2 regions of the Secundilactobacillus paracollinoides genome follow, and region 2 is predicted to be linked to the other one. Evidence: predicted binding sites of a transcription regulator. Region 2 holds the regulator's gene; the other holds the start of a gene.
The links. Region 2 encodes HrcA, which represses chaperone genes, less so after heat shock. Its sites were predicted from a motif close to TTAGCACTCNNNNNNNNNGAGTGCTAA; they were not measured.
Positions count from the first base shown of each region.

Region 1 (5,305 bases), 1.5 Mb from region 2:
TAGCCATGGCAATGCTGCAGTCAGCCTGGCGCAACGCTAAGATGTCGTTGACCCCGTCACCGGTCATCGCAACCGTGTGATCTGCCCGTTGCCAAGCCTTCACCAACTCCCGCTTCTGTGTGGGCGTGACCCGGCCAAAAACGGTATACGTTTCAACTAAATGGTCGTAGTCGATAGGCTCTGGCAGCGTGCTCATATCAACATGGTGCTCGCAGCCCGCAATCCCTGCGCGGCTGGCGATATTTGCCACCGTTGTTGGATTATCGCCGGAAATGACCTTCAACGCCACATCCTGATTTGCAAAGTAGGCAAACGTGTTGGCGGCATTGGGCCGCAGTTCATCCGTGATCAACACCAATCCCATCGGTGTCACCGTACCCAGATCATCCGCAGACAGGTGACTCACACGTGCCACAAAGAGCACCCGGTAGCCCTCAGCGGCATATTGGTGCACACGTTTTTGAAGCGCGGGATCCGGCTGTGGCAGGATAAACTCCGGCGCACCCAGTACATAGGCCCCCTGCTCAAACGCTGCCCCGCTCCACTTACGAGCGGAAGAAAGCGGCATGACCTGTGTGGCTGTCCAGTTGGGATTCGGCCAGGCAGTTTTGAGAGCCATGGCGGTTTCGTTATCGTCACCAATCGCGTGAATCAGCCCACTGGTAACGGTTTCAAGTTCCCCTTTAGTCGTTTGACCAAGTGGGACGACTTGGTCTAATTTCAATTTGCCGCTCGTAATCGTTCCTGTTTTATCCAGACAGAGCACGTCCACGCGGGCGAGGCCTTCAATGGCTGGTAATTCTCGCACCAGCACGTGGCGCCGCGCAAGATTCATTGCAGAAACGGCGAGTGACATGGAGGTCAATAACACGAGCCCTTCAGGAATCATCCCGACCATTCCGGCAACCGTTCCTAATATGGCGGCGTTTAATGAATTCCCGTTGACAAGTTTTGAAATAAAGAGTGCGGCCCCCAACGGCACAATGACGATCGTCAAAATTTTAATAATGCGGTTAATTGTTGCCAACAACTGACTGTGGCTGGCGTGCTCGGTCTTGACCTCACTCGATAGTTCGCGAATAAAGCTCTGACTGCCGACAGCTGTCACCTGAGCGACTGCCTGCCCGCTGACCAGAAAGCTCCCGGAGGTCAGTGAATCGCCGACCTGTTTGGCAATCGGCGTCGACTCCCCAGTAATTTGCGACTCATCGACTTCCAACCCCTTCGTTGAAACGATATGGGCGTCCACCGGCAGCTGATCGCCGCGGGTTAAAAAGATCAGGTCGTCTTGCACAATGGCGTCCTGATGGACTTGGATAAGTGCACCATCCCGTTTAAGCTGATACGTGGCTTCCGACAACAGACTCATTTTATCGATCTGTCGTTTCGAGCGAATTTCTTGAAAGATTCCAATTGCCGTATTGAAAAGCGCAACCCCAAAGAACAGCATATTCTTATAGCTGCCGGTAAAGAACACTAAGGCTGCCAGTAAAATGTTAATTAAGTTGAACCAGGTCAGGAGATTATCGCTGAAAATGCGTTTCACTGACCGGGTCAACGCGGGCGCCGGGTCATTCTGCTGACCCGCATCGATTCGTTGCTGTACTTCTGTCTTCGTTAAGCCCGTCTCTAAATTAGTGGGTGTCATCCCAGCGCCTCCTGTTCATTATTCATTACTTATATTGTAACTAAATTTCCCACCATTTGGCCGAAATATGCTGTCGTCTTAAATAAAAGCCAAGAAATGAAAGCGGTTTGATATAATGGAGAGGACGAAACAAATGGAGGATGAGGATATGACGACAAAATTAGACACAGTGAAACTCGCTGATGGCAATGAAATGCCAACGGTCGGCTTCGGAACTTACCTGATCGACACGCAAGAGTTAATGGATAGCACGATCAAAACAGCGTATGAAACGGGATATCGCCTCTTTGATACCGCGCAGTTGTACCGCAACGAGGATCTGCTGGGTGATACCCTGGCCAAACAAAGCATTCCACGAGATCAGATTTTTATTACCTCAAAGGTTGCAGAAATCAGCCAGGGCTTCGACAATGCGATTGCCAGCATTGATGATTCACTGAAACGTTTAAAAACGTCCTACTTAGATTTAGTGATGGTCCACTGGCCAGTTCACGATCATTTTTTTGAAACTTGGAAGGCGCTGGAACAGCTTAAAAAGGACGGCAAGGTCAAATCAATCGGTGTCGCAAACTTTGAGCTGTCCCACCTTGAACTACTAAAGACCCAGGCCGAAGAGATGCCCGTTGTTAACCAGATTGAGTGCCACCCTTACCTGAGTCAAAAACCACTTATTGAATTCGATAAGGAAAATGACATCGTCACGCAGGCCTGGAGCCCCCTTGGTCGCGGCGTTGTTTTGGATGACCCCATGCTCAAGAAGATGGCGGCTCACCATAACGTTTCCGTCGCGCAACTTGTCCTCCGCTGGCACACCACAAACGGCGTCACGATCATTCCAAAGTCTAAAACACCAGAACGTATCCAAGAAAATATCCAGCTGGACTTTGACCTCACCGAAGACGAGATCGACATGATCAACATCATGAACCGCAACCAGCGAACTGGCCGCGAACCTGAACTCGTTTATGAACTTGGAAAACAGTATAAACTGCGGAAGGATTAGTGCTTTGCAGTCGCTGCGTTGCGCCGGTCGGCCCTGCAGGCTGTAGTGGGTCGCTACGGAGCTATTGAATTTCTTTCAGAAATTCAAGGATCTCCTCCGTCTCCCGTGTTTGTAGGCGAGGAAAGGACCCTCACCAACAAACACCGACACTACTGCCTGCAATGCCGACCGGCGCCACTCCGCTTACTATTTGCGAAACGATTAAAATTCCGATGCACGGTTACATCAACTATCAGAACGTTGACCTCAGCATAGTCGCTTAATTCAAGCTCATACCGTATTGCATAATGGTTTACTGTCAGTGGTTAATCAGCAGTCGAGCGCGGATAATCTGCAAACTAGTTTTGACTGAATTTTTGATACTTAGCCGCTCTCAACAGGTAGCTCACAGTCAGTGGAATGGCGCGATTTGGCACGGAGTTGTGGTGTCGATATCACTTGGTGGGCGAGGTCTTCGGCCACCTAGTGATATGCGAGTCGAATGAGATCCACTCGAGAGCCGCACAGCGGAAATCGAGTTAGCTCATTCGCGAGCCACCACTGCGGAGTGCCAAATCGTGCAATGCAACGGACAGATACATCTCATGACAGCATCAGCCTTTAAAAGAAAGTGGCTGTAAAAAAACACCCCGACGAAACCGCCGGGGTGTTTTTGTGTCTTAGTTAGGTTAGATGAGTGTGTGTGTCTTGTTGATTAGCGCGAGTTGATTAGTCGATTTCAATGTGGTGGCTGTCTTTTTGATCTTCAGCAACCTTTGGTAAGGTCAGGGTCAAAATACCGCCATCGTACGTTGCTTTAACGTTATCCTGATCAACACCTGGCAGGTAGAAGCTGCGCGTGATGTTGCTGGAGCTGCGTTCTTGACGTAATACCCGGCCATCTTCGTCCTTGTCTTCCTTTGCAACGTCATGGGAAGCGTTGATTCTTAATGTGTCATCACGGTAGTCAAGGTGAATCCCATCCTTCTTGAAGCCTGGCAATTCAGCCTTTACTTCATAGCCCTTGTCTGTTTCGTTAATATCGGTCTTCATCGTGGAGTTGCCGTTGAAGAAGTTGCGGCCAAAGTTGCCCATGTCGTTGAAAATGTTCATTGGATCAAACTCATTGTTCCGGTTGATTAAATAACGTGCCATAATTAAAACCCCTTTTTTAGTTTTTAATTTAGCAATCTAATATTTAGAGTGCTAACGTTAGTCAAAATTTATCCCGCCGCTCTTTTATCTGCGGGGGGGTGTCGTTAAGTTGCTTAGTGTTTAGTTGATATCAATGTGGTGACTGTCTTCAGTTTCCGGAGCCCGCTTTGGCAACGTCAACTTCAGCAACCCACCATCGTAAGTTGCGGCGATCTTGTCAGCATCCGCGCCTGGCAGGTAGAAACTGCGGCTGATGTTACGTGAAGACCGTTCCTGACGCAACACGCGACCTTGTTCATCCTTATGCTCCTGAGTCAGATCGTGGTTCGCGTTGATCCGCAACGTATCATTGTTATAGTCCAGGTGAATGCCATCCTTCTTGAAACCAGGTAACTCAGCTTTCACTTGGTAGTCGTTCTCGGTTTCTTTGATATCGGTCTTCATGGTGGTGCTGCCCCCAAAGAAGTCCTGGTCGAAGTCATCAAAAACGGTCATTGGATCAAATACAGTGTTTTCATTTGGTAAATAACGCATCATGTTAAAAACCCCTTTCAGCATCTTCATCTAGGTTCGGTCGGTCATTGGAAATAACCCTTAACCAACCTTGCAAGATATATAATAGTCAGTATTGGTCAAAGTTTCAAGCATTTAGCACTCTTTTATTTAGAGTGCTAAAATTAATTTTGCTTGATTGCTTTAAAGCACTGTTATTAAGGCGTTTATACGCATAAATTATTTTCAAAGAATTAGTTAAATAAGGTAAAATTGGAATCGTTTAAAAAATAAAGGTCAATTAATTTATGCATCTGTTCCTGTATGAACGCATAAAAAGGCCGATGCGTTTTTGTGCGCATCGGTCTTTTTATTTGCTTTATGATCTGTCTTTCTTGGCAACCGTGCCGAAATGAGCTCCACAAGGCACGGGACTAACGTGTAACGGACTCTGGCCAAAAAGTCAGGCCCGGACTTTTCGGCCAGAGTTGACTTTCTTTGCAACCGTGCCGAAATGAGCTTCGGAAAACTGAGGGCTACTGCCTAAGCCACTCTGGTAAAAATGCCAAACCCAGGCATTTCTACCAGAGTGGCTTAGGCTCCGCCCTCAAACCGTTTTCCTCCGCTCTCTAGATCTCTTCAATCGGTAAATTCATACCTTTCCAACCTTCCAAAGCGCCGGCTAATTCAAAGGCTTTGAATCCCGCAGACAGCAAGGTTAACAATGCTTCCTTACCTAGGGTCGTCCCAGCATTCCAATCGTACACGACGTAGGTCTTAGACTTATCCAATTCGTCTAAATGGTCGGCCAAATCCTTTGCAGCCAACGCAACAGCACCCTTGATCTGATTCTTCTTGACCTGAGCTGGCGCGTTACGGACATCCAGCACCACCATTTCAGGGTCAGCCTTCTTCATATCGGCTAAAACGGCAAAGTGACTGATGTACAAGCTCAAATACGTTTTTAAAAAATTAATTTTTTCTGTTTCCATGGTTAAGACTCCATTTCTGTTTTCAAATTTGAGGTA
Region 1 is NZ_CP014912.1:867,573-872,877, forward strand. It holds gene AYR61_RS03540 (cation-translocating P-type ATPase) at 1-1,648, opposite strand, end outside; gene AYR61_RS03545 (aldo/keto reductase) at 1,797-2,651, shown strand; gene AYR61_RS03550 (Hsp20/alpha crystallin family protein) at 3,360-3,785, opposite strand; gene AYR61_RS03555 (Hsp20/alpha crystallin family protein) at 3,906-4,322, opposite strand; gene AYR61_RS03560 (rhodanese-like domain-containing protein) at 4,907-5,269, opposite strand; gene AYR61_RS03565 (MarR family winged helix-turn-helix transcriptional regulator) at 5,272-5,305, opposite strand, start outside.
Region 1: AYR61_RS03550 (Hsp20/alpha crystallin family protein) is a predicted target of HrcA. The motif match lies at 3,814-3,840, and genes of this name have one in related genera.

Region 2 (14,149 bases):
TATTTACCGCCATTATCTTCCTCATCTGTCTGCAAAACAGCCATGAACGCTTCCTGAGGGACGTCCACTGTTCCAACCGACTTCATCCGTTCCTTACCACGTCTCTGCTTGTCCAACAGCTTAGCACGCCGGTCCGGATCACCCGTATGAATCTTAGCAGTAACGTCCTTCCGGTAGGCTCGAATATTAGTCCGAACAATAATTTTCGCGCCAATCGCGGCTTGAATTGGAATCTCGAAGTTTTGTCGAGGAATGATACCCTTTAACTTGGTGACGATGTCACGCCCCCGCTTTTCAGCAAAAGTTCGGTGAGAAATAAAACTCAGCGCATCGACCTTGTCGCCATTTAACAGGATGTCAATTTTAACCAAGTCACTTTGTTGGTAGTCGTCTAGTTCGTAATCAAGAGAGGCGTACCCCTTAGTGCTAGATTTAAGCTTATCAAAGAAATCAAAGATAATTTCTGATAGCGGCATCTCGTATTCAACGTTGACCCGATAATCATCCAAGTATTCCATGGTGATAAACTGACCCCGGCGCCGCTGACACAGTTCCATGACTGGACCAACATAGTCGTTTGGCGTCATAATCGTTGCTTTAACGTATGGTTCTTCAATGTTCCTAATTTCCGAAACTTCTGGCATCTCAGATGGGTTTTCAACTTCTTTTTGCGTCCCATCCGTCAGGTTCGCATGGTAGGTAACCGATGGCGCCGTTGTGATCAGATCAAGATTAAACTCACGCTCCAACCGTTCCTGAACCACGTCCATGTGCAGCATGCCCAAGAAACCGGCCCGGAAACCAAATCCCAACGCCTGTGACGTTTCAGGTTCAAACTCCAGGGCAGCATCGTTCAACTTTAATTTTTCCAAGGCTTCCCGCAGGTCGCCGTACTTGGCATTATCCGTTGGGTAGAGTCCGGCATAAACCATGGGCGCCATTTCACGGTAACCTGGCAGAGCTTCCTTAGCAGGATCAGCCGCGCCGGTCACCGTATCACCAACACGGGTGTCGGTAATGTCCTTGATGCTGGCTGTAATGTACCCAACTTCGCCGGCCATCAGCATATCACGTTTGATGGGATCTGGTGAGTTCACGCCAACTTCAGTGACTTCATATTCAGACCCACTGTTCATCAATTTAATTTTATCGCCAGGTTTGACGGTGCCTTCAAACACCCGGACACTCAGCACAACACCACGATAGTCATCATAGATTGAGTCAAAAACCAACGCCCGCAACGGCGCGGTCAAATCGCCATCTGGGGCCGGCACCTTGTGCACGATCTGTTCCAGTAATTCTTGAATACCGATACCCTGCTTCGCACTTGCTAACACAGCATCCGACGCATCGATACCGATCACGTCTTCAACTTCTTTGCGCACCCGCTCCGGGTCGGCTGATGGCAAATCAATTTTATTGATCACGGGGAGAATTTCCAGGTCGTCATCCAGCGCCAAATAAACGTTCGCTAGTGTCTGGGCTTCAACCCCCTGGGCAGCATCGACAACCAAAACGGCACCTTCGCACGCCGCCAAACTCCGTGAAACTTCATAGGAAAAATCCACGTGCCCTGGGGTGTCGATCAAATGAAATTCATAGGTGTGGCCGTCCTCGGCCTTATACTGCAATTCCACGGCGTTCAGCTTGATCGTGATGCCACGTTCCCGTTCAAGATCCATGTTATCCAGCAATTGATCTTGCATGTCGCGCTTCGCAACAGTATCCGTCAGTTCCAAAATCCGGTCCGCAAGCGTTGATTTACCATGATCAATGTGCGCCACGATGGAAAAGTTCCGGATGTACTGTTGGTGCTCCTTCATTTGTTCAAGATCCATATTCGTTAAGTCCCTACTTTCTCAGTTAAGCTCGTTTCGTTAATCAGTCTATTATACCAAGTTACTAGGGCGTTAGACAAATGTTTTCCACTTGTTGTGTTTAATGTGTTTTTGGGTGGTTTGCGACCTGAACGAACCGATTTCATGATGGACGCTCTTGCCATTCTGCATTGTTCTTACGCCCTTTTCCTGTATCAATAAAGAGACCTCAGGCTAAAGTCCTAACGTGGATTTTGGTCTGGGGTCTCTTGTTGTGAGCTAGTTATTTTGGATCGTACGTCGAATTTTGGCTCGATTAGTCAAGACTTTTGATAGCTTTATTGGCTACCGTGCGGAAGCGCGTTTCGGAAAACTGAGGGCTCCTGCCTAAGCAACTCTGACAAAAATGCCAAAATCCAGGCATTTCTGTGGTTCTCTGTCCTCGAGCCTAAACGCGTTTCGGAAAACAGAAAGCTGCATGTAAGCCAACTCTGACAGAAATGCCAGGTTCGGGCATTTCTGTCAGAGTTGGCTTACACTCCGCTTCCTACCGTTTTCCTTCACGCTCTCTAATTATCAAACGCATCCCGCATCTTATCAAAGAAGCTGCCCTTCTTACCCGATACGGGCTTGTCGCCGCTAGCTTCACCGAAGGCCTGCAACGCGACCTTTTGGTTCTTGTTGAGGTTCTTTGGCGTTACGATACGGACGGTCACCCGCTCGTCACCGTTGCCGTTTCCGCGAAGACGTGGGGCACCCTTGCCCTTTAAGCGGAAGATCGAACCCGTTTGTGTTCCGGCTGGCACCTTCATTTTGACGTCGCCATGAACAGTCTGAACATTGATTTCGTCACCTAAAGCAGCCTGAACGAAGCTAATATCCTTGTTCAGGTAAATATCGGCGCCGTCACGTGTGTAGACCTTGCTTGGGGCCACTTCAAAGACAATGAACAAATCACCGTAAGGGCCGCCGTTTGAACCGGCTTCCCCTTGGCCTTGTAACCGCATTTGTTGGCCATCGTCAACGCCGGCTGGGACGTTGACTTCAACTTCGTGACGTTCTTCTTCACGACCAGAACCGCCACAGGTTGGGCACTTTTCTTTGATTTCTTTACCAGTCCCATGACATACGGGGCAGACCTGTTGACTGCGCATCCGGCCAAGTGGTGTATTTGTTTCACTGACCACGTAGCCTGAACCACCACAGTTATGACACGTTTCTGGGTGTGTACCAGGCTTTGCGCCGGTCCCGCCACAGGTGTGACATTGCGCCTCACGACTGTACTTGATCTTGGTCTTCTTGCCAAAGATGGCCTCTTCAAATTTAAGGTTCATCTGGTACTGCAGATCACGACCGGCTTGAGGCGCGTTCGGGTTTTGCGAACGACCGCCACCGCCGCCACCAAAGAATTGGCTGAAGATGTCTTCGAAACCGCCACCGGCACCGCCGCCGAAACCGCCGAAATCACCAAAGCCGCCGCCAGCACCACCAGCACCGCCGCCAAACCCGCTTGGGCCGTCAGCAGAACCGTATTGGTCATAGTTGGCTTTCTTCTGGTCGTTACTTAAGACTTCATAGGCCTCTGTAATTTCCTTAAACTTCTCTTCAGCACCAGGTTCCTTATTGATATCTGGATGGTACTTCTTTGAGAGTTTCCGGTAGGCTTTCTTGATCTCATCTTGGGAAGCATCCCTGCTGACCCCAAGCGTTTCATAATAATCCTTGTCAGCCATTAATTATCCTCCAATTACGCGTTTCATTTTTAAGGTATTGTTGTTCCCGTCCACGTTATTTCATAACACCTCAATATACCATATTCTGAGGGTGAGGCCAACTGGGAACAACATCATTTGCAATGAAACAAAAAGCCAAAGCCCACTTTCGAGCCTTGGCTTTTTGCCAGCTTGTTTAAACGAGCCTACTTCTTGTCGTCATCATTAACTTCTGAGAAGTCACCGTCAAAGGTCTTGCCATCACCCTTGTCATCTGACTTGGATGAATCAGCATCTGAGCCGGCGTTAGCGCCATCGGCACCTGCAGCTGCGCCATCAGCAGAACCCTGTTCTTGTTGGGCTTGTTGATACAGCTTGACTGAAAGGTCTTGAACGATCTTGTTCAAATCATCCTTCTTCATCTTCATTTCTTCGACGTTGTTATCTTCTTGGGCCTTCTTCAGGGCGTCACGAGCGTCCTTAGCCTTTTGAATTTCGTCGTCTGAAACTTTGCCCTTCACTTCGTCCAAGGTCTTATCAACCGTGAACAAGAGTTGGTCGACTTCGTTCTTTAAGTCAGCCTCTTCCTTACGAGCTTTATCAGCTTCTTCGTTTTCTTGAGCTTCCTTCATCATCTTATCGATTTCATCGTCTGATAAGCCGCCTGAACTCTTGATGGTGATCTTTTGTTCCTTACCAGTGCCCTTGTCCTTAGCGGAAACGTTAACGATCCCGTTACGGTCAATATCAAAGGTCACTTCGATTTGAGGCACCCCACGAGGTGCAGCTGGAATGTCAGTTAATTGGAAGTTACCCAGTGTCTTGTTGTCAGCAGCCATTGGCCGTTCACCTTGCAGCACGTGAATATCAACGGCTGGTTGGTTGTCGGCAGCAGTACTGAAGACTTGTGACTTGCTGGTAGGAATCGTGGTGTTCCGGTCGATCAGCTTAGTGAACACACCGCCCATGGTTTCGATACCCAGTGATAATGGGGTAACATCCAAAAGCACAACATCCTTAACGTCACCGGTTAAGACACCACCTTGAATAGCGGCCCCTAAAGCAACGGCTTCATCAGGGTTGATCGAGTGGCTTGGTTCCTTACCAGTCCACTTCTTAACAGCTTCCTGAACGGCTGGAATCCGAGTTGACCCACCGTTTAAGATGACAACGTCGATGTCGCTGGCTGATAAGTCAGCATCCTTCAAGGCGTTTTCAACTGGAATCCGCGTCTTTTCAACGAGGTCAGCAGTGAGCTCGTTAAACTTAGCACGGGTCAAAGTTTCTTCCAAATGCAATGGGCCGTTGTCGCCAGCAGAGATAAATGGCAGGCTGATTGAAGCTTCAGTAACACCTGACAAGTCCTTCTTAGCCTTTTCAGCAGCTTCTTTTAACCGTTGCATGGCCATCTTGTCCTGTGATAGATCGATGCCGTTTGCTTGTTTGAACTGGGCAATTAACCAGTCCATGATCTTCTTATCGAAGTCATCACCACCAAGGTGCGTATCACCGTTGGTAGAAAGCACATCGAACACACCGTCACCTAAGTCAAGGACGGAAACATCAAAGGTCCCACCACCAAGGTCATAAACCAAGATCTTTTCGTCAGCATCCTGCTTGTCCAAGCCGTATGCTAATGAAGAAGCAGTTGGTTCGTTGATGATCCGCTTAACATCTAAGCCAGCAATCTTACCAGCATCCTTAGTTGCTTGACGTTGTGAATCGTCAAAATAAGCAGGCACCGTAATGACAGCCTGGGTCACCGTGTCGCCAATGTAGTCTTCAGCAAAGCCCTTGATGTATTGCAGGATGAATGCTGAGATTTCTTGTGGAGTGTAGTCCTTGCCGTCGATGCTGGCCTTGTAGCCGGCTTCGCCCATGTGGCTCTTGATTGAAGAAACCGTGTTAGGGTTTGTGATTGCTTGCCGCTTGGCAACTTCACCAACCTGTGGCTTGCCGTCTTTAAAAGCAACAACTGAAGGTGTCGTCCGACCGCCTTCTGGGTTTGGAATGATTTTTGGTTCGTTACCTTCAAGAACAGCAACAGCTGAGTTCGTCGTCCCTAAATCGATACCGATAATTTTATTACTTGCCATTTATGCAATACCTTCTTATTTTAATTTAGTTCAAAATGTTATTGTGATACAACAACCATCGCTGGCCGTAAGACACGGTCCTTAAGCTGATAGCCCTTTTGCAGGACTTGAACAACGTGATCCTTATGATCATCGTCTTCAGCCGGCACCGTTTGAACGGCCTGATGAATGTTTGGATCAAATTTCTCGCCAGCTGCCTTGATCTCGGTGACACCGTTGTTGGTCAATGCAGCCAGTAAGTGTTTTTGAACCATTTCAATGCCTTTTTTCAATGATTCGCCCTGTTCGCCGTCAACCTGCGTTTGCAAGGCACGTTCCAGGTTATCCAAGGCCGGTAGCACATCGTGTGCCAACTGCTGCCCATCATACTTGATGAGGGCAGCCTGGTCCTTCTTGTTACGGCTTTGAATATTTTGAATCTCGGCCTGTGAACGTAAATTACGATCGTTTAAATCAGCAACTTGCTTCTGCAGATCGGCAATTTTACGCTGGGCCTCTTGAAGCGGATCGTCAGCCTGAGCATCCTGATCAGTTGCCGCTTGGCCCTGGTCAGCTGCATTTGGTTCAGTTGCGTCAGTCTTTGAATCCTGTTGTGCGTCAGCCGCCGTGGTTTGGTCGGCCTTCGTTGCATCAGTCTCGTCAGCCTGAGCTGAATCTTCTGGCTTGTTTGCTTCATTTTTAGCCACTCATAACACCCCTTTACTACTTATCAAATTGATGACACAAATTACTGATCAAAGTAACGATAATAGTCCGTCAGCCGCTTGGCAAGCTCCTGTCTAAACGTGCCGACTAACCCGATCATCCGTGAGTAAGGCATCCGGGTCGGCCCCAGCAGAGCTATCACACCCTTGCCGTGGTCGCCCACCTCATAGGTTGCTGTGATCAGACTGTAATCTCTCAGGATCGCATTCGTCATCTCACTACCGATCTTCACTTGAATATGATCGCTTGGTCGGCCTAAGACGGTCGCCATGTCATCGGTCCGGTCCATTAACGTGTACAGCGACTTCAACTCGTCAACGTCGCTACTATCCGAGAAGTTAAGCAAATTCAGCCGGCCGCCAACGTAGTAACGTTCTTGCGCCGCCTGAGTTAACACATCACCGAATATCTTAAGGAACCCTTCCGGACCCTGGAGGTACTTGGTGACTTCTTGGGGGATCTTGGTCTGTAGTGCCTGCAAGACTTCTCGCAGGGACTTGCCAACCAGCTGGTCGTTGATCAACCGAACCACAGCTTCAAGCTGGTCACCAGTGACGCCGGGTGCGAGGTTAAACGTCTGGGTCTCAGCATCGCCATTATCAGTCACAAGGACCGCCATGACCTGACGTTTACCCAGCGGTACGAGCCGAAAACCGCTTAACTTACTATCCTGCAGCTCTGGTTTCAACGTAAAGGCCGTATACGAGGTCAGGTTTGAAAGGATCTGGGCCGAGGTCTCAATGATCTCGTCGATCTTTAAAAACTGACCATCCAGTGAAGACTTGATGATATCAATATCATTCGCCTTCACCGGGTCAGGTTGAACCAAATGATCCACGTAGTAGCGATAACCCTTAACAGATGGAATTCGACCGGACGAGGAGTGCGTCTTATTGATCAGACCCAACTCTTCCAGCGCAGCCATCTCGTTTCGCACGGTCGCTGAGCTCACATGCATGGGCAGCTGTGCCGCCAAGGCTTTTGACCCAACTGGGACACCGCTGCTCGTATAGTCGCGAACGATCGCCTTTAAAATCATCTTCTGTCTGTCCGTTAACGTGATCATCACCTCTTTTTAGCACTCATCTAACCTAAGTGCTAAGACACATATATAATGTATCAAATGGCGTTTTTTAAGTCAAGCATTACACCGTGATTTTTAGCAATTAATTTAGTCGAGTGCTAATTCATGAAAATCATGCGCTAAATACTGACGCGCATGATCAGTATCCGCGGTCATTTGAGTGACCAACGCGTCAACTGATGCAAATTTTTCTTCACCGCGCAACCGGTAGCACCATTCCACCGTCGCCACTTCACCGTAAACCGCTTCGTTAAAGTCGATGATATAGACCTCGACCGTCACGGGCCGACCTTCACCAAACGTGACGTTGTGGCCAACAGAAGTAACGGAAGGATACCAGGTGTCGCCGATCTTGATTCGGGTCACGTACACCCCAACTGCGGGCAGCCAATAGTGGACGTCATGACTGACATTCGCGGTTGGAAAACCAATCGTGCGACCGCGCGCTTCACCGTGAACAACGGTGCCAATCGTTTGATAATGGTAGCCCAGCAGCTCATTGACCGTTTTGATGTCGCCATCGGTAATATTGCGCCGAATCCGACTGGAACTGATTTTTTGATGATCAATTTCCTGCTCACCCACGGTCACGATCTCAAATCGCTCCTGTGCATATTCTGGTAAACGCGCCATAGTCGCAATATCCTTTGGTCCATAGGTGTGATCGAACCCCGCAACAACCACCTGCGCGTGAAAGCCCATCAGATACTCGTCCACAAATTCCTGCGGCTTCAGGGCTGAAAACTGACTCGTGAAGTTCACCATGTAAACGATATCCACCCCTAATTTTTCAAATAGGTCCAGCTTACGTTGTCTCGTGGTGAGATACTTGTTTTCATCTGCGCTTAATTTCGCGTATACCAGCTTTGGATGGTGGTCATACGTCAATACGGCTAATGGCAGCCCGCGTTCCTCAGCAATGGTTTTGGCCCGTTTGATCACGGCCTGGTGTCCAAGATGCAGCCCGTCAAAAAAACCCATAGCAAGAACAATGGGCTTGTTGATCGGCGTATCCGCTGACATTGGGTGATGAATCTGAATGACTTGCATGCTCGCTCATCTCGACTTTCTCTACTTCGTACTAAACATTTTTAACGGCTTGTACTTATCATCAACTAATTTGTACAACGCCTTAATTTCGTTATCATAACGCAATGCAACAATTGGCGCATCACTATTGACCTCTCGCTGTAACAACCAGACGCCGTTTTGCACGCCCCGCCAAAGCGCGGTCGTTAGTTCAATTTCAGGGTAGTTATCCAATGCCCGGTCTAGTGGCCGTAGAAAACTCAGGTCATCATCTTCAACCGCGGCCTTGACCTGTGCCAGAGAAATCGTCTCCTGCAGCGTAAAGCCCCCGCTTTCGACCCGGGTCAACGATGCCATCACTGACGGCACACCCAATGCTTCACCGGCTTGAACGGCAAGCGTCCGGACATAGGTGCCCTTTGAACATTCCACCTCAAACGTAAAGGTCTGGGTGCCCGTTGTTTCATCAAACGTGCTTGGCGCTGTCCGGTCGAACCGGGCCACATGAATGGTGCGGACGGGGCGCTCAACAGTTTCGTGTTTTCGTGCGTATTCGTACAGTTTTCGGCCGTTGACCTTCACTGCTGAATACATTGGTGGCGTCTGTTGTAAATCACCCGTGAGTGTCTGTAAAACAGTATCAATTGCCTCATCCGTAAACGGGGCACTTAGCGGTTGCCGGTCGACTTCATCACCGTCTAGATCCTCAGTCTCAGTGGAAAAGCCAAGCGTAACGCTGCCACGATAAACCTTTCGATGATTCAGCAAATAGTCCACCACTTTAGTGGCACTGCCGACACAAACTGGCAGCACACCATCAACACTTGGGTCAAGCGTGCCCGAATGACCAACCTTTTTTTGGTGTAAGATTTTGCGAAGCTGACTCACACAGTCGTGACTGGTCATGCCGCGCTCTTTATACAGTGGGATAATTCCGTTCATCGCAACTTAATGCTCCATTCTAAAATTCGATTTAACAGTTCATTAAAACAACTGCTGTGCAATAAGCACACATACAGCATTATATCATAATCACTTGCTGATAGCGGTTTGGGGGTTAATTTCTCTTTTTACAATTAGCAATCTACACAGAAGTATGATGCCGTTTCTTTCCACCACTAGATAAACAGTCCGTTGCATTCCGCCATTTGACATTCCGCAGTGGTGGCTCGCGATGAAGCTAATTCGATTTCTGCTGCGCAGCTCTCGAATGGATCTCCATCGTCTCGCACATCAGTAACCGACCAAAGTACGGTCGCTAACTGATGTCGACACCACCGCTCCGTGCCAAATGGCTCCATTCCACTTTCGTTGAACTTACTTATTACTACTGGTTAAGCATCACAATGGCGTTAACCCTAGTTTGCGGAGAATTCGCCCTCGACTGCGAGTCAGATCATTGACAGCAATGCTTCTCACCATGTTCTACTTGCAGGTAACGATTAATTAACGGGTTTCATGACACTACCTATGAAGCCTTACCATCTACGATGAACTATTACAAGTATCGTAGCGTAGTGGAGTCGGTCGGCATTGCAGGCTGTGGTGTCGGTGTTTGTTAGCGACCGTTCCTTGGTCGGTTACAAACACGGGAGACGTAGGAGATCCTTGAATTTCTTTCAGAAATTCAATAGCTCCGGAGCGACCCACCTCAGCCTGCAGGGCCGACCGGCGCAACGCAGCGACATTAAAGCGCTACTTTGAATCACTCAACAGTGGAGAGTCTACAAAAAAACACTCTGTCAATCGCCCACTGAGGACGGTTTACAAAGTGTCTTTTTATCGTAACGTCGTCAAATCATCACAGATTCGGATCGTCGCGGTGGAGCTGATTCAGTAGTTGGTCAATATGACTCCCGTATTGAACGGATTCGTCGCGTTCGAAGAACAGTTCTGGGGTCTTGAAGATGTTTAACCGAGCGCCTAATTCACTACGAATCAGACCGGTAGCCTTCTTCAACCCAGCCTCTGCCTTTTCACCGTCAGATGCCAGATCAGATAAGATACTGTAGTAAATCGTTGCCTGTTGCAGGTCACCCGTCACAACGACGCCCGTGACAGTGATGCCCTGAACGCGAGGATCACGAACACGCTTCAATAAAATATCGTTAACTTCCCGTTGAATCTCTTGTTCAAGTCGACCAATTCGATAATGTGCCATATTCTTTCACCACCCTATTTTAATGTGCAATGCTGTTATTCGATTGGAATTTCCTTCATGACATAAGCTTCGACAACATCACCGACTTTAATGTCGTTGTAGTTTTCGATGGTCAACCCAAGTTCGTGACCCTGCTTAACGTCCTTCACGTCATCCTTAAAGCGTTTCAAACTGCCTAATTTACCTTCGTAAATGACCACACCGTCACGGATCAAACGCACATCAGCGTCGCTTGAAACATGACCATCAGTGACCATCCCACCAGCAATGGTCCCAATCTTAGAAGCCTTGAAGATCTCACGGACCTCAACTTGGCCGATGATTTCTTCTTCATAGGTTGGTTCCAGCTTACCCTTCATGGCATGTTCAATTTCATCGATGGCATTGTAAATGACCCGGTGTAATCGAATGTCAACTTCGTCTTGGTCCGCTTGGGCCTTTGCCTGTGGCGTTGGTCGAACGTTGAACCCGATGATGATGGCGTTACTTGCTTCAGCCAAGGTCACATCACTTTCGTTAATGGCCCCAACAGAAGTATGGATGATGTTCACCCGAACACCCTCAACTTCGATCTTGTTCAAACTGTTAGCCAATGCTTCAACAGACCCTTGAACGTCGGCCTTAATAATAACGTCGACTTCCTTCATTTCCCCTTCTTTCATGGTATCAAAGAGGTTATCAAGGGTCACACGGTTCTTCGACTTCCGTTCTTCCATCAAGGCATTCTTAGCCCGTTCTTCACCAGCTGTCCGAGCAGTCTTTTCATCATCAAAGACGACGAAACGATCACCGGCCTCTGGCACATCGCTCAACCCAGTGATTTCAACTGGTGTTGATGGTGCGGCCTTCTTGATGTCCTTACCACGTTCATTTTGCATGGTCCGGACACGCCCAAAGGTGTTCCCAACAACAACTGGGTCACCAACGTGCATGGTCCCTTGTTGTACCAGCAAAGTGGCAACGGAACCAAGCCCCTTATCCAACCGCGCTTCGATTACAGAACCGGCAGCGTTTTGTTGTGGGTTGGCTTGTAATTCCATCACTTCAGCCTGCAAGAGGATCATGTCCAGCAAGTCATCGATGTTGGTGCCAAACTTAGCTGAGATCTGAACAAAGATGGTGTCGCCACCCCAGTCTTCAGGAATCAAGCCGTATTCAGTCAACTGTTCGATAACGTGGTTCGGGTTAGCACCCGGCTTATCGATCTTGTTGACGGCCACAATAATTGGTGTTTCAGCAGCCTTCGCATGGTTAATGGCTTCGATCGTTTGCGGCATGACACCGTCATCAGCAGCAACCACCAAAACGGTGATATCAGTGATGTCAGCACCACGCGCCCGCATTTCGGTAAAGGCCGCATGTCCTGGGGTATCCAAGAAGGTAATGGTCTTGCCGTTATGCTTCAGTTGGTAAGCACCAATAGCCTGCGTGATCCCACCAGCTTCACCAGCTGTAATGTGAGAGTGACGCAAGTGATCCAACAGGGTTGTCTTCCCATGGTCAACGTGCCCCATGATCGTCACAACTGGTGGCCGGTTTTCAAGATGGTCAGTGTTTTGTTCTTCTTCTTCAAAGAACTTGTCGATATCAGAAACATCAACTTCGACCTTTTCTTGTGCTTCGATCCCGTATTCAGCAGCTAAAATTTCAATGGTGTCCTTATCAAGTGACTGGTTTTGGTTCACCATCACACCTAACATGAACAACTTCTTAACGATTTCAGCTGGTTCCCGGTGAAGGATCTTCCCAAGGTCTTGGGCGTTCATCCCGATGCTGTAGTTCAGTACTTCAGGTAAAGCTTTATCCTTCCGTTCTGGAGCACCCTTTGGATGGTTCACTTCTTTGATCCGTTGGTTCTTCTTGTTGTACTTTTTGTTATTGTTCCGGCGACGATTATTGTTGTTACGGTTGTTTCGACTGTTGCCGTTACGCCCGCCGCGAGAGTTGTTATTGTTTAAACTGCCGCCAAACCGCCCTGAACCGCTGCGGTTTTCTGATGACCCACCGTTTGACCGGTTGCTGCTACGGTTTTGGCTGTTGTTCGAACGGTTGCCGTTGTTACTATTGTTGCTACGTTGACCGTTGGTACTTCGTTGCCCGCCACCGTTATTGTTCGAGCGTTGGCCATTGTTGTTTGACCGTTGGCTGTTATTTGAACGGTTGCTGCTCGTGGTTGACCGTTGGCCGTTACCGTTGTTTGACCGGGTAGTATTGCTACGACCCTGACTATTGTTTGACCGTTGCGTGCTGGCATGTTGACTGCCGTTGTTGCTCCGTTGGCCATTCGTCGTACTGTGCTGAGTGTTAGAACTGTGATTGTTGTTCTGACGGTTTTGATGGGTTTCATCACGATGTTGACGGTTAGCACTGCTGCCGTTTCCACCGTTGTTTGAGGTGTTTCGATTATTATTAGTTGTCATATTATGATTATTATTACCATTATCCTTAGAATGAGCACTCGACTGGTTTGCACCAGCGTCTGTGTGCGAGTGACTTACGTTTTGTGCGGGTGACTTGGAGGCCGAAGTAGGTTTAGGTTTACTGAACGCCGCCCGTAGTTGCCGTTCCTCATTATCACCTAACGATGACATATGATTTTTGACGGCAAACCCCTTGTTCTGGGCGGTATCAACAATCGCCTTACTTGAGACATTAAGCTCTTTTGCTAATTCATAAATTCGCTTTTTGCCCATATCTTCACGCTCCTTTATTCGTTTACTAGGGTACTCAACTTTCTAGCAAAACCAGGATCTTTCACGCCGTAAGCCGTACGGGACATGCCCGTTGCTTGGCTAAGGTCACTTTTAGTATACCGGTCGATCAACGGAATGTGGTAGTAAGACGCCTTGTCCCGAATCTTTTTGGCACTTGCCTGACCAGTATCACTGGCAATGATCACAAGTTGGACACTGTTGTTGCGAATCGCTTTTAAAACAAACTCTTCGCCAGACTCCAGCTTGCTTGCCCGTCGTACCAATCCCAGTAATTGCAGAAAGGCATTAGGCTTTTCCATTGTCAAATAATTCTCTCCGTGCTTGTTGGTGATCAACGTACGCAATCAAATCGTCGTAGAAGGTATCGTCAACTTTCGTTTCAAACACCTTATCAAACGTCCGATCTTTTTTGGCTTTCTTGGCAACATCAACATTTAAGGTGATGTAGGCCCCGCGACCAGACATTTTCCCAGTTGGGTCAACTGCGACATTGTTTTCCTTGTCCCGAACGATCCGGACCAATTCCTTTTTGGGGGCCATTTCGCCGGTCACAATGTCTTTACGCATTGGGATCTTTCGTTTTTTCACAGTTCCACGCCTCCTTAAAGGGTTTCAGAATCGTCGGTACCGTTGTCAGTCTCAGCGTCGTCCGGTTCAGCATCCGTATCAGCCGTTGCGGTGTCATCTGTGTCAGCAGTGTCGTCATTGTCAGTCGTCTCATCGGAAACAACATCGGTTTCCTCAGTCACTTCTTCAGAATCAACTACGGTTTCATCGTCACTGTCATTTTCTGCAACGTCCTCGGCATCATCAGCGGGCTGGGCATCTGCG
Region 2 is NZ_CP014912.1:2,571,787-2,585,935, reverse strand. It holds gene lepA (translation elongation factor 4) at 1-1,838, opposite strand, end outside; gene dnaJ (molecular chaperone DnaJ) at 2,387-3,550, opposite strand; gene dnaK (molecular chaperone DnaK) at 3,736-5,625, opposite strand; gene grpE (nucleotide exchange factor GrpE) at 5,664-6,311, opposite strand; gene hrcA (heat-inducible transcriptional repressor HrcA) at 6,353-7,396, opposite strand; gene ribF (riboflavin biosynthesis protein RibF) at 7,502-8,464, opposite strand; gene truB (tRNA pseudouridine(55) synthase TruB) at 8,486-9,385, opposite strand; gene rbfA (30S ribosome-binding factor RbfA) at 10,245-10,604, opposite strand; gene infB (translation initiation factor IF-2) at 10,640-13,297, opposite strand; gene AYR61_RS11210 (L7Ae/L30e/S12e/Gadd45 family ribosomal protein) at 13,312-13,617, opposite strand; gene rnpM (RNase P modulator RnpM) at 13,604-13,906, opposite strand; gene nusA (transcription termination factor NusA) at 13,921-14,149, opposite strand, start outside.